DNA from 2 places in the Sinomonas soli genome. Region 2 is predicted to be linked to the other one. Evidence: riboswitches for the same ligand, from Rfam matches in the RefSeq annotation. Region 2 holds a riboswitch; the other holds the start of a gene.
What was found. Region 2 has a riboswitch for thiamine pyrophosphate ahead of thiC (phosphomethylpyrimidine synthase ThiC). Riboswitches for the same ligand answer to the same signal wherever they lie in the genome.
Positions count from the first base shown of each region.

Region 1: it holds a riboswitch for thiamine pyrophosphate, as region 2 does, so the genes downstream of both, thiO (glycine oxidase ThiO) here and thiC (phosphomethylpyrimidine synthase ThiC) in region 2, are expected to answer to the same signal.

Region 1 covers NZ_BAAGSN010000004.1:215,157-222,759, reverse strand. The annotation lists gene ACYVKZ_RS04400 (4a-hydroxytetrahydrobiopterin dehydratase) at 116-460, opposite strand; gene ACYVKZ_RS04395 (thiazole synthase) at 501-1,313, opposite strand; gene thiS (sulfur carrier protein ThiS) at 1,315-1,563, opposite strand; gene thiO (glycine oxidase ThiO) at 1,563-2,756, opposite strand; TPP riboswitch at 2,747-2,860, opposite strand; gene thiE (thiamine phosphate synthase) at 2,875-3,576, shown strand; gene ACYVKZ_RS04375 (prephenate dehydratase) at 3,573-4,418, shown strand; gene ACYVKZ_RS04370 (RNB domain-containing ribonuclease) at 4,458-6,011, shown strand; gene ACYVKZ_RS04365 (DEAD/DEAH box helicase) at 6,298-7,603, shown strand, end outside.
Region 2 covers NZ_BAAGSN010000003.1:290,355-297,957, forward strand. The annotation lists gene ffh (signal recognition particle protein) at 1-960, shown strand, start outside; gene thiC (phosphomethylpyrimidine synthase ThiC) at 1,073-2,824, opposite strand; TPP riboswitch at 2,823-2,930, opposite strand; gene ACYVKZ_RS02515 (amidohydrolase family protein) at 2,962-4,065, shown strand; gene ACYVKZ_RS02520 (VOC family protein) at 4,202-5,035, shown strand; gene ACYVKZ_RS02525 (hypothetical protein) at 5,124-5,579, shown strand; gene rpsP (30S ribosomal protein S16) at 5,766-6,173, shown strand; gene ACYVKZ_RS02535 (RNA-binding protein) at 6,175-6,417, shown strand; gene rimM (ribosome maturation factor RimM) at 6,551-7,114, shown strand; gene trmD (tRNA (guanosine(37)-N1)-methyltransferase TrmD) at 7,115-7,603, shown strand, end outside.

The DNA of each region.
Region 1 (7,603 bases), on a different contig from region 2:
CCACCGACCGACCACCCCCGGCGCCTCCGCCGGGGTCAGGGGTGCCAGAGTCAGGGGCGCCAGAGTCCAGGGCGCCAGAGCAGTCGCCGCCGTTCTGAGCGCGGGGCACGCGCGCCTACGCGGCGCCCGGGCCGTGCGGGAGCCGTTCGGGTTGGGCGACGGCGTCGAGCGCCGCCGCGCGGAGCGTGCACCGGTGCGCAGCCTCAACGTCGCGCGCAGTGACCACCGAGCCGGCGTCGTGACTGCTGAAGCGCAGGATGACGCGGTTGTAGCGCCAGTCCAAGTCCGGGTGGTGGTTGAGTTCCTCGGCGACCTCACCGACCGCGGCGATGAGCGCGAGCGCCTCCGCGGAGCTGGGCAGCCTGTACACGGTGGCCAGAGCACCGTTTACATGGCACCAGTCAGTGAGGCGTCCCAGCTCGTCCCGGATCTGTTCCTCGGTCAACGGCTCGCGTGCCATGGAAGTCAGGGTAGGCCCGGCAGCCGTCCGGCGGAACTGCTCAGAGGAACTGCGCGCGCCCCTCCATCGGGCTCGAGGCCAGGGCGTGCTCGCGCCTGGGGATGCGGCCGGCCTTCGAGGCAAGCCGCCCGGCCGCGACCGCGTGGCGGAAGGCCATGGCCATGCGGACGGGGTCCTGCGCCCGGGTCACCGCGGTGGCCAGGAGCACGGCGTCGCACCCGAGTTCCATGGCGAGCGCGGCGTCGGAGGCGGTCCCGATGCCCGCATCGAGGACCACCGGGACGCCGGCACGGGCCACGATGAGCTCGATGTTGTGGGGGTTGAGGATGCCCAGGCCGGTCCCGATCGGAGCCCCGAGGGGCATCACGGCCACCGCACCCAGCTGCTCGAGCCGTCGTGCGAGCACGGGATCGTCGTTGGTGTACGCGAACACCTTGAAGCCGCGGCCCACGAGCTGCTCGGTCGCATCGGCGAGCTCGATCGGATCGGGAAGCAGCGTGGTCTCGTCCGCGATGACCTCGAGCTTGACCCAGTCGGTCTCGAGCGCCTCGCGGGCCAGTTCGGCCGTGAGCACGGCGTCGCGCGCCGTGAAGCACCCGGCGGTGTTCGGCAGGACGCGGATCCCCCGCTCCACGAGCAGCTGGAAGAGGGAACCCTGCTCGGCGGGCGAGTAGCGGCGCATCGCCACGGTGGTCAGCTGGGTGCCGGACGCCTCCAGCGCCTCCCCCAGCCCGTCGAGGCTGGGCGCCCCGCCGGTGCCCATGATGAGCCGCGAGCCCAGGGGCACCCCGTCCACCACGAACGGGTCGTCGGTGAGCGCCGTGCTCCCGTGCTCGATGTGTGCCTGCGTCATCTCAGCCTCCCTGCATCGCTGTGACGAGCTCGACGGCGTCGCCCGCCGCGAGCGCGGTGGTCGCCCAGCTTCCGCGGGGCACCACCTCGGAATTGAGGGCGACGGCGACGCCGAGGCGGCCGCCGTCGGCCGGCCTGCCGTTGTCCCCCAGGGCCCGGCCCGTCGTGGCGGACACGAGGGCCAGCACGGTGGAGGGCTGCGGGAGCTCCCGCGGTTCGCCGTTGACGGTGATGCGGTCTGTCGCCTGCATCAGCTGCCTCCTCTCTCTGCCGCCGAGGCGGCCGGGATCCTCGCGGGCTGCGAGGCGAATCTGTCGGGCCGGAACGCATCCCAGCGGGGGTCGGCGCGCCCCTCGAGGAGCGCGCGGCACACCTCGGCCGCGGCGGGCGTGAGGAGCACGCCGTGGCGGAAGAACCCGGTGGCCACAATGAGTCCGGGCACGTCTCCGACCCGCCCGAGCAGGGGCGCATTGTCCGGGGTGCCGGGGCGTGCGCGGGCGGTGATCTCGGTCAGCTCCAGCTCGGCGACGGCCGGCACGAGGGCCTGGGCGTCGCGCAACAGCTCGTAGACCCCGCCGGCGGAGACGGCATCGGAGCCGTCCTCGCGCTGGGTCGCGCCGATCACCACGGTCCCGTCCTCGCGCGGGACCAGGTACACGGGGCGCCCCCGCACGAGCCCGCGGACGGTCGCCGTGACGAGCGGGCGGAGGGCCTCGGGCACCCGCAGACGCAGGATGTCCCCGTAGACGGGCCGCAGCGGGAGGGCCACCGGGAGGCCGCCGAGGTCGCGTGCGCCCAGCCCGTTGGCCACGATCGTCTCGGCGGCGCGCAGCTCGCGGCCGTCCTCGAGCACCACGCCAGCCACCCGCCCGGCGTCCCACGCGAGCGAGGCCGCGCGGGCCGGCACGAGGGCGTCCTCGCCGAGGCGGCGGAGCAGGGCCGCGACGAGCCGCCGGGGATCGACCTGGTGGTCGGCCTCGATCGTGAAGGCTCCGGCCACGCCCGGCGCCAGCAGCGGCTCGGCCTTCCGCGCCTCACGGACGGTGAGGGCCTGGACGGCGAGGCCGTGCGCCTCCTGGGCGGCCCTGAGGTCGGCGAACGCCTGTCGGTCGGCGGCGTCGGCAGCGAGGCACAGCGTGGGGGTGGCCAGATAGCCGCAGTCGGGGCCGGCTGAGGCGGCGAACTGCGGCCACCGCTGGGCGGAGTCGAGCGTGAGGGCGAGGAGGTCCTCCTCCTGGTAGTGGTACTCGCTGACCGCGGCGAGCATGCCCGCGGCCGCGTAGCTCGCGCCGGTGCCGGGCGCGGGGTCCACGACCGTCACGCGGCGGCCTGCGCGCGCGGCCTCCCAGGCGATGCCCAGGCCGACCACCCCGGCCCCGATGACGATGACGTCGGCCACCGCGCCCTGGATGCGCACCGCCGCGGGCGCGTCCGTGCTCTCCATGGTTCCTTCCCTCCGCCGGCATGACCCGGATCAGGTGCAGCGGTCGGCTCTGGCCCTCTCAGCCCGGGCGCAGTTCACACTGGCGGGCTCCCGCAGTACTGGGCACTAGTCTAGTTCCATGCTCCTCGCCGACGCCCAGCTGTACGTGTGCACCGATGCCCGCAGGGACCGCGGCGACTTCGAGTCCTTCCTGGACGCCGCCTTCTCCGGCGGCGTGGACATCATCCAGCTGCGCGACAAGCAGATCGAGGCCGCCGAGGAGCTCGAGCACCTCGAGGTCCTGCGCGCCGTCGCCGAGCGGCACGGGAAGCTGTGGGCCGTGAACGACCGGGCGGACATCGCCCTGCTCTCCGGGGCGCCGGTGTTCCACGTCGGCCAGAAGGACCTCCCGCTCCCGGCGATCCGCCGCGTCGTGGACCCGTCCGTGCTCGTGGGCCTGTCCACCAACTCCCCCGAGCTCGTCGACGCCGCCCTCGCCCATGCGCAGAGCCCCGAAGCGTCCGCCGGGGCGCGCCTCGACTACTTCTGCACGGGCCCGCTGTGGGCCACTCCCACCAAGCCGGGCCGGGCCGCCGTCGGCCTCGGGATCGTCGAGCACGCGGCGCGCCGCACCCGCGAAGCGCTCGAGGCCGGCCGCACGGTGCTGCCGTGGTTCGCCATCGGCGGCATCGACCACCAGAACGTGGGGCAGGTCGTCGAGGCGGGCGCGAGCCGCGTCGTCGTCGTCCGCGCGATCACCGACGCCGACGACCCCGCCGACGCGGCAGCCCGCCTCCGCGCCGAACTCCCCAGCCTCGCCCCCGCCGCACCCCTCGCATGACGACGATCGCGTACCAGGGCGAGCCCGGTGCCAATTCCCACATGGCAGCCCTCGAGGCCTACCCGGACGCCGCCACCCTTGCGTGCGCGACGTTCGAGGACGCGTTCGCGGCTGTCACCGGCGGTGAGGCCGACCTCGCGATGATCCCGATCGACAACACCGTCGCCGGACGCGTCGCGGACATCCACCTGCTCCTGCCGGACACCCCCCTGCAGATCGTCGGCGAGCACTTCCTCCGCATCCGCTTCAGCCTCCTCGGCGTCCCCGGGGCGACGATCGAGGGCGCGCGGGAGGTGCACTCCCACGTGCACGCGCTCGCGCAGTGCCGCGGGTTCATCCGGGAGCACGGCCTCACCCCGGTGGTCGCGGGCGACACCGCCGGCTCCGCGCGCGAGGTCGCCGAATGGGCTGACCCGGCCAAGCTGTCCATCGCCCCGCCGCTCGCGGCCGAGCGGTACGGGCTCACCGTCCTCGCGAGCGACATCGAGGACCAGCAGCACAACACCACGCGCTTCGTGGTCCTCGCCCCGCCGCGCGACTACCCGCAGGCCGACGGCTCCCAGTACGTGACGAGCTTCGTGTTCCGGGTCCGCAACATCCCCGCAGCCCTCTACAAGGCGCTCGGCGGGTTCGCGACCAACGGGGTCAACATGACCCGGCTCGAGAGCTACATGGTCGAGGGCCGGTTCGCGGCGACCATGTTCATGGTGGACGTCGAGGGCCACCCCGACGAGCCGGCGCTCGCCCGGGCACTCGAGGAGCTCGAGTTCTTCTCGACGCAGCTGCGCATCCTGGGGGTCTTCCCCGCCCACCCGCGGCGCTTCGGGCTCCACGAGGGGTAGTCGGGACGAGGAAGGACAGTCGGGACTAGGCTGGCGGCCATGGCGCACCACCCGCTGACCCCGAAGCCGGCCGGCCCCTCGGCCTGGGAGAAGGCAGAGGCCAGCGGCACCGCGCTCGCAGCGGCGTTCGCCGCCCTGCGGGAGGAGTTCAAGCTCGCCGACGCCTATCCCGCCGAGGCGCTCGCCGACGCCGAGGCGGCCATCGCCGCCCTCACCCTGCCCGCGGAGGACGCGACCGGGATCGAGTTCGTCACGATCGATCCGCCCACGTCCACCGACCTGGACCAGGCCGTCCACATCGAGCGCGACGCCGCGGGGTACCGGGTCCGCTACGCGATCGCGGATGTCCCCGCATTCGTCCGGCCGGACGGTCCGCTCGACGCCGAGACGCGCCGCCGCGGCCAGACGATCTACGCCGCGGACGCCAAAGTGCCGCTGCATCCCCACGACATCTCGGACGACGCCGGCAGCCTCCTCGCGGACGAGGTCCGCGGCGCGTTCGTGTGGGACTTCAGCCTCGACGCGGACGGCGAGGTGGCCGGCGTCGGCCTCGCCCGTGCCACGGTGCGCAGCCGGGCGAAGCTGAACTACGCGGAGGTGCAGGAGCAGCTCGACGCCGGGACCGCCGCCGAGCCGCTCCTGCTGCTGCGCGAGGTGGGCCTGAAGCGGGTCGAGCTCGAGCGCCGCCGCGGGGGTGCGAGCCTGAACCTGCCGGAGCAGGAGATCGTCCCGGCAGAGGACGGCGGCTACCGGATCGACACGCGGGGGCCGCGGCCCGTCGAGGACTGGAACGCCCAGATCTCCCTCATGACCGGCATGGCCGCGGCGAGCCTGATGATCGAGGGCCGGATCGGGATCCTGCGCACCATGCCCGGGCCGGACGAGAAGTCGCTGCGGCACTTCCGCCGCCAGACCCAGGCGCTCGGCGCCCCCTGGGACGGCTCCGTCCCCTACGGCGAGTACCTGCGCACGCTCGACGCCGCCCAGCCCCGCCACCTCGCGATCCTGCACGCCGCGGCGGCCCTCTTCCGCGGCGCGGCCTACACACCGTTCGACGGCGACGTGCCCGCCGCGCACCCCCAGGCCGCCATTGCGGCGCCCTACACGCACACGACCGCGCCGCTGCGCAGGCTCGTGGACCGGTTCGTGCTCGTGCTCTGCGAAGCGCTCGCGAACGGGCGCGACGTGCCGGAGTGGGTGCGGGTGGCCCTCCCCCGGCTGCCTGCCCTCATGGCTGCCTCGGACCAGCTCGCGGCGCGGGTGGAGCGGGCTTCGCTCGACCTCGTCGAGGCGGCCCTGCTCGTCACTGCGGTGGGGCAGGAGTTCGACGCCGTCGTGGTCTCGGGCTCCAAGCCCGCCTCCGGGAGCCCGGCTGTGCCGCGCAACGGCCGGCCCGACCAGCCGCTCGACCGGATCGCGAGCTCCCAGAACGGGCAGGAGCCCGCCCACGCCCGGCCGTTCGGCACCGTCCAGCTCGCCGACCCGCCCGTGACGGCGCGGTGCGAGGGCGAGATGGAGTCGGGGACGACCGTGCGGGTACGGCTGGTCCTGGCCGACGTGAGAGCGCGGAAGGTGCTGTTCGAGCTGGCCTGAGCACAGGGTTTGCCCGTTTCTGGCGGCCGCTGCCCGGGCGTGTTGAGTCCCCGATTCCGCGGATCACGCGGCGGCGCGGTATCGTTGGAGAGTTATTGGATGCCCGATCGTCCTGATGCGATCCTCTTTTCACCCGCCGGCCGGTGCCGGCACCTTGATAGCCCGCGATCGGCTTCCGCTGGATGGCCGGCGCGCGCTCCTGCTCCAGATGCCCCACGCACTCATGGCTGTGGCGCTCTGTTGAGCGAGACCCGCTCGGGCCCCGATGGAGAGGGACCCCTTCCCTATGAACGAAGTCCACACGCATGAGCTCCTGACCGACGACTCGGGAACCGAGACGATCGAGACCGAGGAGACCATCACCAACGACGCCCCGGTCCGCCGGGAGAGCCAGATGACGTTCTCCGACTACGGAGTGGCCCCCGAGATCGCCCAGTCCCTCGCGGACGCGGGCATCCTGAATCCGTTCCCGATCCAGTCGATGACCCTCGGGGTTGCCCTCGCCGGCCACGACATCATCGGCCAGGCCAAGACCGGCACCGGCAAGACGCTCGGCTTCGGCATCCCCGCGCTCCAGCGCACGCTCCCGGTCGAGCACCCGGACTACGCCAAGCTCCCGGTTCCGGGCGCGCCCCAGGCCCTCGTGGTGGTCCCGACCCGCGAGCTCGCGGTCCAGGTGAGCAAGGACCTCCAGACGGCCAGCAAGCGCACCACGCTGCGCGTGGAGGTCATCTACGGCGGCCGCGCCTACGAGCCGCAGATCGAGGCCCTCCAGCGGGGCGTCGAGGTGGTGGTCGGCACCCCGGGCCGCCTCATCGACCTGCACCGCCAGCGCCACCTCAACCTCAAGAACGTCCGGATGATCGTCCTCGACGAGGCCGACGAGATGCTCGACCTCGGCTTCCTCCCGGACGTCGAGACGCTCATGGGCGCTGTCCCCGCGGTCCGCCAGACCCTCCTGTTCTCGGCCACGATGCCCGGCCCGGTCGTCGCGATGGCGCGCCGCTACATGACCCAGCCCACGCACATCCGTGCCTCGGACCCGAACGACGACTCGGTGACCAAGAAGGACATCCGCCAGGTCATCTACCGCGCGCACCAGCTGGACAAGGATGAGGTCGTGGCCCGGATCCTGCAGGCCCAGGGCCGCGGACGGACCATCATCTTCACCAAGACCAAGCGCACCGCCGCGAAGCTCTCCGAGGAGCTCATCGACCGCGGCTTTGCGGCCGCGGCAATCCACGGTGACCTCGGCCAGGGCGCCCGCGAGCAGGCCCTGCGGGCCTTCCGCCACGGCAAGGTGGACGTCCTCGTCGCCACCGACGTCGCCGCCCGCGGCATCGACGTCGAAGACGTCACGCACGTGATCAACTTCCAGTGCCCCGAAGACGAGAAGGCCTACCTCCACCGCGTGGGCCGCACCGGCCGCGCGGGCCACAAGGGCACCGCCGTCACGTTCGTCGACTGGGATGACGTCCCCCGCTGGACGCTCATCAACAAGGCGCTCGGCCTCGATGTGCCGGAGCCGGTGGAGACGTACTCGTCCTCGCCGCACCTCTACACGGACCTGGACATCCCCGCAGGGACCAAGG
Region 2 (7,603 bases):
ATGCAGCAGGCCGCGGACATCCGCTCGGCGGTCAACCCGGACGAGGTCCTCTTCGTCATCGACGCCATGATCGGCCAGGACGCCGTCAACACGGCCAAGGCCTTCGAGGAGGGCGTCGACTTCACCGGCGTCGTGCTCTCCAAGCTCGACGGCGATGCCCGCGGCGGCGCGGCGCTCTCCGTCGCGTCCGTGACCGGCCGCCCCGTCATGTTCGCCTCCACGGGCGAGGGCCTGGACGACTTCGAGCTCTTCCACCCGGACCGCATGGCCTCCCGCATCCTCGACATGGGCGACGTCCTGACGCTCATCGAGCAGGCCGAGAAGAGCTGGGACAAGGACGAGGCCGCCCGGATGGCGAAGAAGTTCGCCGACCAGGAGGACTTCACCCTCGAGGACTTCCTGTCCCAGATGCAGCAGATCCGCAAGATGGGCTCGATGAAGAAGATGCTCATGATGATGCCGGGCGCCGCCCAGTTCCGGCAGCAGCTCGAGCAGTTCGACGAGCGCGAGATCGACCGCGTCGAGGCCATCGTCCGCTCGATGACCCCGCACGAGCGGCTCGCGCCCAAGATCATCAACGGCTCCCGCCGCGCCCGCATCGCCCGCGGCTCGGGCGTGCACGTCTCCGAGGTCAACGGCCTGCTGGAGCGCTTCGGCCAGGCGCAGAAGATGATGCGCAAGATGGCCTCCGGCGGCGGCATCCCGGGGATGCCGGGCATGCCCGGCCCGGGCGGCTTCGGCGGCTCGAAGAAGGGCCCGGCCAAGGGCAAGAAGAAGGCGAAGTCCGGCAACCCGGCCAAGGCAGCGCAGGAGCGCCGCGAGGCCGAGGCTCGCCGGGCCGCGGGCGCCTCGAAGGCCCTCAGCGGCCAGGGGGCCGCGTTCGGCGGCCAGTCGGGCGAGGACTTCGACCCCTCGGCCCTCAACCTGCCCAAGGGCTTCGAGAAGTACCTGGGCAAGTAGCCCTCAGCCGGCGGGGCCCGTCCGGGCGCAGGCCGCAGGACCGCTCGCGCACGACGCCGAAGGGGCGCCTCCCGCTGGGAGGCGCCCCTTCCGCCGTCGTCCGCCCCGCGCGCTACTCCGGCGAGCCCACGGCGATCGTCTCGGGAAGGTAGACCTTCCCGCCCGCGGCGAGGAACTCCTGGCTCTTCTCCCGCATGCCTGCGATGGCCTCCTGGGCCTCCTTCGAGCCGAACTCGTTGCGGATGTCCTGGGAGATGCGCATCGAGCAGAACTTCGGACCGCACATCGAGCAGAAGTGCGCGGTCTTCGCGGGCTCGGCCGGGAGCGTCTCGTCGTGGAAGGCCTCGGCCGTGGCGGGGTCGAGCGCCAGCGAGAACTGGTCCTTCCACCGGAACTCGAACCGTGCCTTGGACAGGGCGTCATCACGCTCGTGCGCACCCGGGTGGCCCTTGGCGAGGTCGGCGGCGTGGGCAGCGATCTTGTAGGTGATCACGCCGGTCTTCACATCGTCCTTGTTCGGCAGCCCGAGGTGCTCCTTGGGGGTCACGTAGCACAGCATCGCCGTCCCGTACCGCGCGATCTCGGTGGCGCCGATCGCCGAGGTGATGTGGTCGTAGCCCGGTGCGACGTCGGTCACGAGCGGGCCGAGCGTGTAGAACGGGGCGCCGTCGCACAGCTCCTGCTGCCGCTCCACGTTCTCGCGGACCAGGTGGAACGGGATGTGCCCCGGTCCCTCGACCATGACCTGCACGTCGTACTCCCACGCGCGCTTGGTCAGCTCGGCGAGCGTGTCCAGCTCGGCGAACTGCGCCGCGTCGTTCGCGTCGGCCGTCGAGCCCGGGCGCAGGCCGTCGCCGAGCGAGAACGCGACGTCGTACTGCGCGAAGATCTCGCAGAGCTCGTCGAAGTGCGTGTAGAGGAAGTTCTCCTCATGGTGGGCGAGGCACCAGCCGGCCATGATCGAGCCGCCGCGGGAGACGATCCCCGTGACGCGCTCCGCGGTCAGCGGCACGTACCGCAGGAGCACGCCCGCGTGGATCGTCATGTAGTCCACGCCCTGCTCGCACTGCTCGATCACGGTGTCGCGGAAGACCTCCCACGTGAGGGCGGACGCGTCGCCGTTGACCTTCTCGAGGGCCTGGTAGATCGGCACCGTGCCGATCGGCACGGGGGAGTTGCGGATGATCCACTCCCGGGTCGTGTGGATGTCGTCGCCGGTGGAGAGGTCCATCACCGTGTCCGCGCCCCACTTGGTGGCCCACTGGAGCTTGTCGACCTCCTCGGCAATCGAGGACGTGACCGCCGAGTTGCCGATGTTGGCGTTGATCTTGACCAGGAACGCCTTGCCGATGATCATCGGCTCCGACTCGGGGTGGTTGATGTTGCTCGGGATGATCGCCCGCCCCGCGGCGACCTCGGAGCGCACCAGCTCGACGTCGCAGTTCTCCCGCAGCGCCACGAAGCGCATCTCGGGGGTCACGACGCCGGCCCGCGCGTAGTGCATCTGCGTGACGCGCCGGCCGGGCTTGGCCCGCAGCGGCACGGGCCTGGCGCCCTTCCACTCGGCCGAGGCCTCGCCGCGCCGCACCGCGGAGCGGCCATCGTCGAGCAGGTTCCGCTCGCGGCCCGCGTACGGCTCGACGTCGCCGCGCTCGGCGACCCACTCGGCCCGGTACGCCGGAAGGCCCACCACAGGGTCGCTGCCCGGGCCCGACGTCCGGTAGACCCGCAGCGGTGCGTTCGCCTCGCCCCCCGGCGAATCGTCGAGTGCGATCTCCGTGACGGGGACCCGGAGGCCGTGCCCGTCGTCGGTCAGGAACGCGAGCGAGTGGGCGGGGTGCTGTTCCATTCCAGATGTGCTCATACGCTGAGCCCTCACTTCCTACGCCGGCATGACCCGGACAGGTTCGACGGTCGCAGGCCGCGTCAGCCTGATCTCAGCCCTTGCGAGGGCACCCGTGTGGACGCGTTGGACCCTAGCACGGCAGTTAGGCTGGCGTCATGCATGACGTTGTCCACCTCAGCGGCCCCGTCCTCGCCGGCCCCACCGACGAGCGGCCGGAGGCGTGGATCGTCGACGGGCGGATCACCTTCCGCCGCCCCGAGGCACCGGCGGCCACGACCCTGCGCGGGTGGGTGCTCCCCGGCCTCGTGGACGCGCACTGCCACGTGGGGCTGGTGCCCGGCGGCGCGCCGGATGACGCCGCGGCCCTCGCCCACGCGCGCTCCGAGGCGGCGGCCGGGGTCCTCCTGGTCCGCGACTGCGGCAGCCCCACCGACACCCGCTGGCTGCAGGCGCGCGACGACGTCCCGCGCCTCGTGCGCGCCGGTCGCCACCTCGCGCGGTCCCGTCGCTACCTTAGGGGCCTCGCGCTCGAGCTCGAGCCGGAGGACCTCGTGGAGGCCGTCGTGGCGCAGGCGCGGGCCGGCGACGGCTGGGTCAAGCTCGTCGCCGACTGGATCGACCGCGGCGCCGGCGACCTGGCGCCCGCGTTCCCGCCCGCCGTGCTCCGCGAGGCTGTCTCCGCCGCGCACGCCGAGGGGGCCCGCGTCACCGCGCACACGTTCGCGGAAGAGACCATCGACCACCTCATCGACGCCGGGATCGACTGCCTCGAGCACGCGACGGGCCTGCAGGAACGGCATCTGCCCCGCCTGGCCGAGGCCGGCATCCCCATCGTCCCGACGCTCGTCAACATCGCGACCTTCCCCGACATCGCCGCCCAGGGCCACGCAAAGTTCCCTCGCTATGCGGCGCACATGCGCGCCCTGTGGGAACGCCGGCACGAGCGCGTGGCGGCAGCGCACGATGCCGGGGTGCGGATCTACGCGGGAACCGACGCCGGCACGGTGATCGCGCACGGGCGGATCGCGGACGAGGTCGCCGAGCTCGCCGCGGCGATCGGGCCGGCCGCCGCGGTCGACGCCGCGTGCTGGGCCGCGCGCGGATGGCTGGGAGCCGCCGGCCTCGCCGAGGGCGACCCCGCGGACGTCGTGGTCGTCAGGGAGGACCCCCGAGCCGACGTCGGGACGCTCGCGGCCCCGCTGCACGTGCTGCGGGACGGGCAGCGGATCGCCGGGGCAGCGGAGGCTGCCGCGATCTAGGGAATACCGAGGCTTGATTGAAGCTTCAAGTAAACGTACGCTTGATGCAGACCCCGACAGCCAAGGAGCCCCCGTGACCACATCCGCCGCCCCCACCCAGCCCGCCCCCGGAGACCTGCTTCCGGCCGACCTCGCGATGGGCACCGTCATGCTCAAGGTCGGCGACATGAAGCTCATGCTCGACTACTACGAGCGCGCCCTGGGCCTCGTGCCGATCAGCGAGTCGCTCGGCGGGGTGTACCTGGGCCGCCAGGGCGTGCCGGTCATCCACCTCAGCCCCGCCGCGGGGCTCCAGATCCCCGGGCGCGGCGAGGCCGGGCTCTTCCACACCGCCATCCTGTTCGAGCGCCGCGCGGACCTCGCGGCGACCGTCGCCACCGCGGCCCAGTACGATCCCCGGCTCTTCGCCGGCAGCGCCGACCACCTCGTCTCCGAGGCGTTCTACTTCACCGACCCCGAGGGCAACGGCGTGGAGCTCTACTTCGACAAGCCGCGCGAGACCTGGCAGTGGAACGCCGGCCAGGTGGTCATGGACTCGCTGCCGCTGGCCCCGCAGGCCTTCCTCAACCAGAACCTGACCGAGGCGTCCCTCGACGGGCAGCGGGAGGCGGAGGCCGGCGTCGGCCATGTCCACCTCCAGGTCGGCGACGTCGAGACGGCGCAGAAGTTCTATGTCGACACGCTCGGCTTCGAGAAGACCTCGGGCTGGCACGGCCAGGCCCTGTTCGTCTCGGCCGGCCGCTATCACCACCACATGGCGATGAACGTGTGGAACTCGCGCGGCGCCGGCCCGCGCAAGGACACGCTGGGCCTCGGCGAGGTCCTCATCAGGGTCGGCACCCAGGACGACGTCCTCGCGGCCGCGGACCGGCTCAAGATGGCCGGCGTCGCCACCCTTCACACCGGCGCCGAGCTGCGCTTCGAGGATCCGTGGCGGAACCAGATCCGCATGGCGTCCGTGCACGCCTGACGTTCCCTGCGCTACGCTCGGAAAGTCCGCGGCCGCCGCGGGCACCTGCAGCCCGAACCGCAGTCCAGCGCCCACAGAGGGGGAAGACGTGTCCGCTCCCAGTCCGTTCGCCGAGATCTTCGTCTCCACGCACGCCGACGCGCTCGCCCGGGCTTCCCGGCTCGACGGCGGCGACGCCGAGGACACCGGGGGCCTGAGGATCCCCGGCGTCTCGGACTACGAGATCGAGCAGCTCGGCTCCCTGGTGGGCACCGCGGTGCACGCCCCCGGCGCCGACTACGAGCTCACCATGGTCGACGTCTCCTCGGACAGCCTCCTCGCGGTGCCCTCCACCATGGTCCGGGCCCTCGCCGACCTCCTGGTCTTCGAGTCCGAGGAGGGGGAGGGCAACGCCGTCGAGCGGGTTGCCGCGGCCTGGGTCGACCAGGAGGACCTCCCGTTCGACGCGCGCGAGGCGTACGACTACGTCGAGCAGCTGGCCAAGCTGGCCGCCGACGTCGACGACTCGAACCGGCAGGAGCTCTTCGTCTGGGCGAGTTCCTGACGCGCCGCGCTCCGGCGGCATGCGAAATGCCCCCGGATCTGGCACAATGGTCAGGTACCAATCCGCGCGGCCCCCTCTCTCCGCGCGCGGTTGTGTCCATCGGAGCCCTGGCGAAGTACGGCCCGCCCCACGGGAGCGGAAAAGTCCGGGCTCGCCTCATGTGCAGAAACAGGAGTGACCACAACCGTGGCCGTTAAGATTCGACTCAAGCGCTTCGGCAAGATGCGCGCCCCGTACTACCGCATCGTCGTCGCCGACTCGCGCACCAAGCGCGATGGCCGTGCGATCGAGGAGATCGGCAAGTACCACCCCACCGAGGATCCCTCGTTCATCGAGGTCAACTCCGAGCGTGCCCAGTACTGGCTCGGCGTCGGCGCCCAGCCGACCGAGCAGGTCCAGGTGCTCCTCAAGATCACCGGCGACTGGCAGAAGTTCAAGGGCCTCCCGGGCGCCGAGGGCACCCTGAAGTACCCGAAGGGCAAGGAGCCGTTCGTGGCCCCCGAGAAGGGCTCCGTGATCCTCCCCGAGGCACCGAAGGCGTCCAAGGAGGCCGAGGAGTCCGCCGAGGCCCCCGCAGAGGCCGAGGCTGAGTAACTTGCTGGCCGAGGCACTCGAGCACCTGGTCCGCGGCATCGTGGACAACCCCGATGACGTCGCAGTCCAGGCCAAGAGCGGCCGCCGCGGCGACGTCCTCGAGGTGCGCGTCCACGAGGACGACCTCGGGCGCGTCATCGGCCGCCAGGGACGCACCGCGCGTGCACTGCGCACCGTGGTCGCGGCCCTCGCCGACGGCGAGCCCGTCCGCGTCGACGTGGTCGACACCGACCGCCGCCGCTGACACTGCCTCACCCCGCTCCGGCTCCTCCTCCCACCAGGGTGGAGGGGCCGGAGCTGTTTCCACCCCTCGCGGCGGGCAGCCGCACACCGCACCCCCACGGGCCTTCACGGCCCACGACGCAGGAGGCCATCCCATGCAGGTCCAGGTCGCACGGATCGGCAAGCCGCACGGCATCCGCGGCGAGGTCACCGTCCAGGTCCTCACCGACGCCCCCGAGGACCGGTTCGTCCCCGGCACCGACTTCATCGTCGAGCCCGCCTCGAGCGGCCCGCTGACGCTCGAGGGCGCGCGCTGGAACAAGGACATCCTCCTGCTCGCCTTCGCCGAGGTGCCCGACCGGACCCGCGCCGAGCAGCTCCGCGGAGTCAAGCTCTACCTCGAGTCGGAGGAGCTCGAGGACGACGACGAGGGCTGGTACGAGCACGAGCTCGTGGGCCTGGCCGTCCGCGTCGACGGCCGCGACGTCGGCACGGTCGCCGCGCTCCAGACCATGCCCGTGCAGGACCTCCTCGTCCTCGACACGCCCGCCGGGGAGGTGCTCGTCCCGTTCGTCGAGGAGATCGTGCCCGAGGTCGACGTCGAGGGCGGCTTCATCGTCCTCGTCCCGCCGCCCGGGCTCCTCGAGCTCAACCTCGACACCGACGACGCCGGGGCCTCGGGCGGCGGGCCGGAGCGGCAGCCGGGGTCGGAGGCCTAGGTGCGCATCGACGTCGTCAGCATCTTCCCCGAGTACCTCGCCCCGCTGCGGCTCTCCCTCCTGGGCCGCGCCCAGGAGGACGGGCTGCTGGAGCTGGCAGTCCACGACCTGCGCGACTTCACCTTCGACCGCCACCGGACGGTGGACGACACGCCCTACGGCGGCGGCGCGGGCATGGTCATGAAGGCCGAGCCGTGGGCGCTGGCCCTCGAGCACGTCCTCGCGTCGCAGGCACCCACCGAGGAGCAGGCAGCCACCACGGGGGAGGCCGGGCAGGCCTCCACGGGGGAGGCCGGGCACGACGCCGGTCCGGCCGCCGCGCGCCGCCCGGTGCTCATCGTGCCGTCCCCCGCGGGCGCGGTCTTCACCCAGGCGATGGCCTACGAGCTCTCCGAGGAGCCCACGCTCGCGTTCGCGTGCGGGCGGTACGAGGGCATCGACGAGCGCGTCCTGGACTGGGCGGCCCAGCGCTTCGACGTGCGTCCCGTG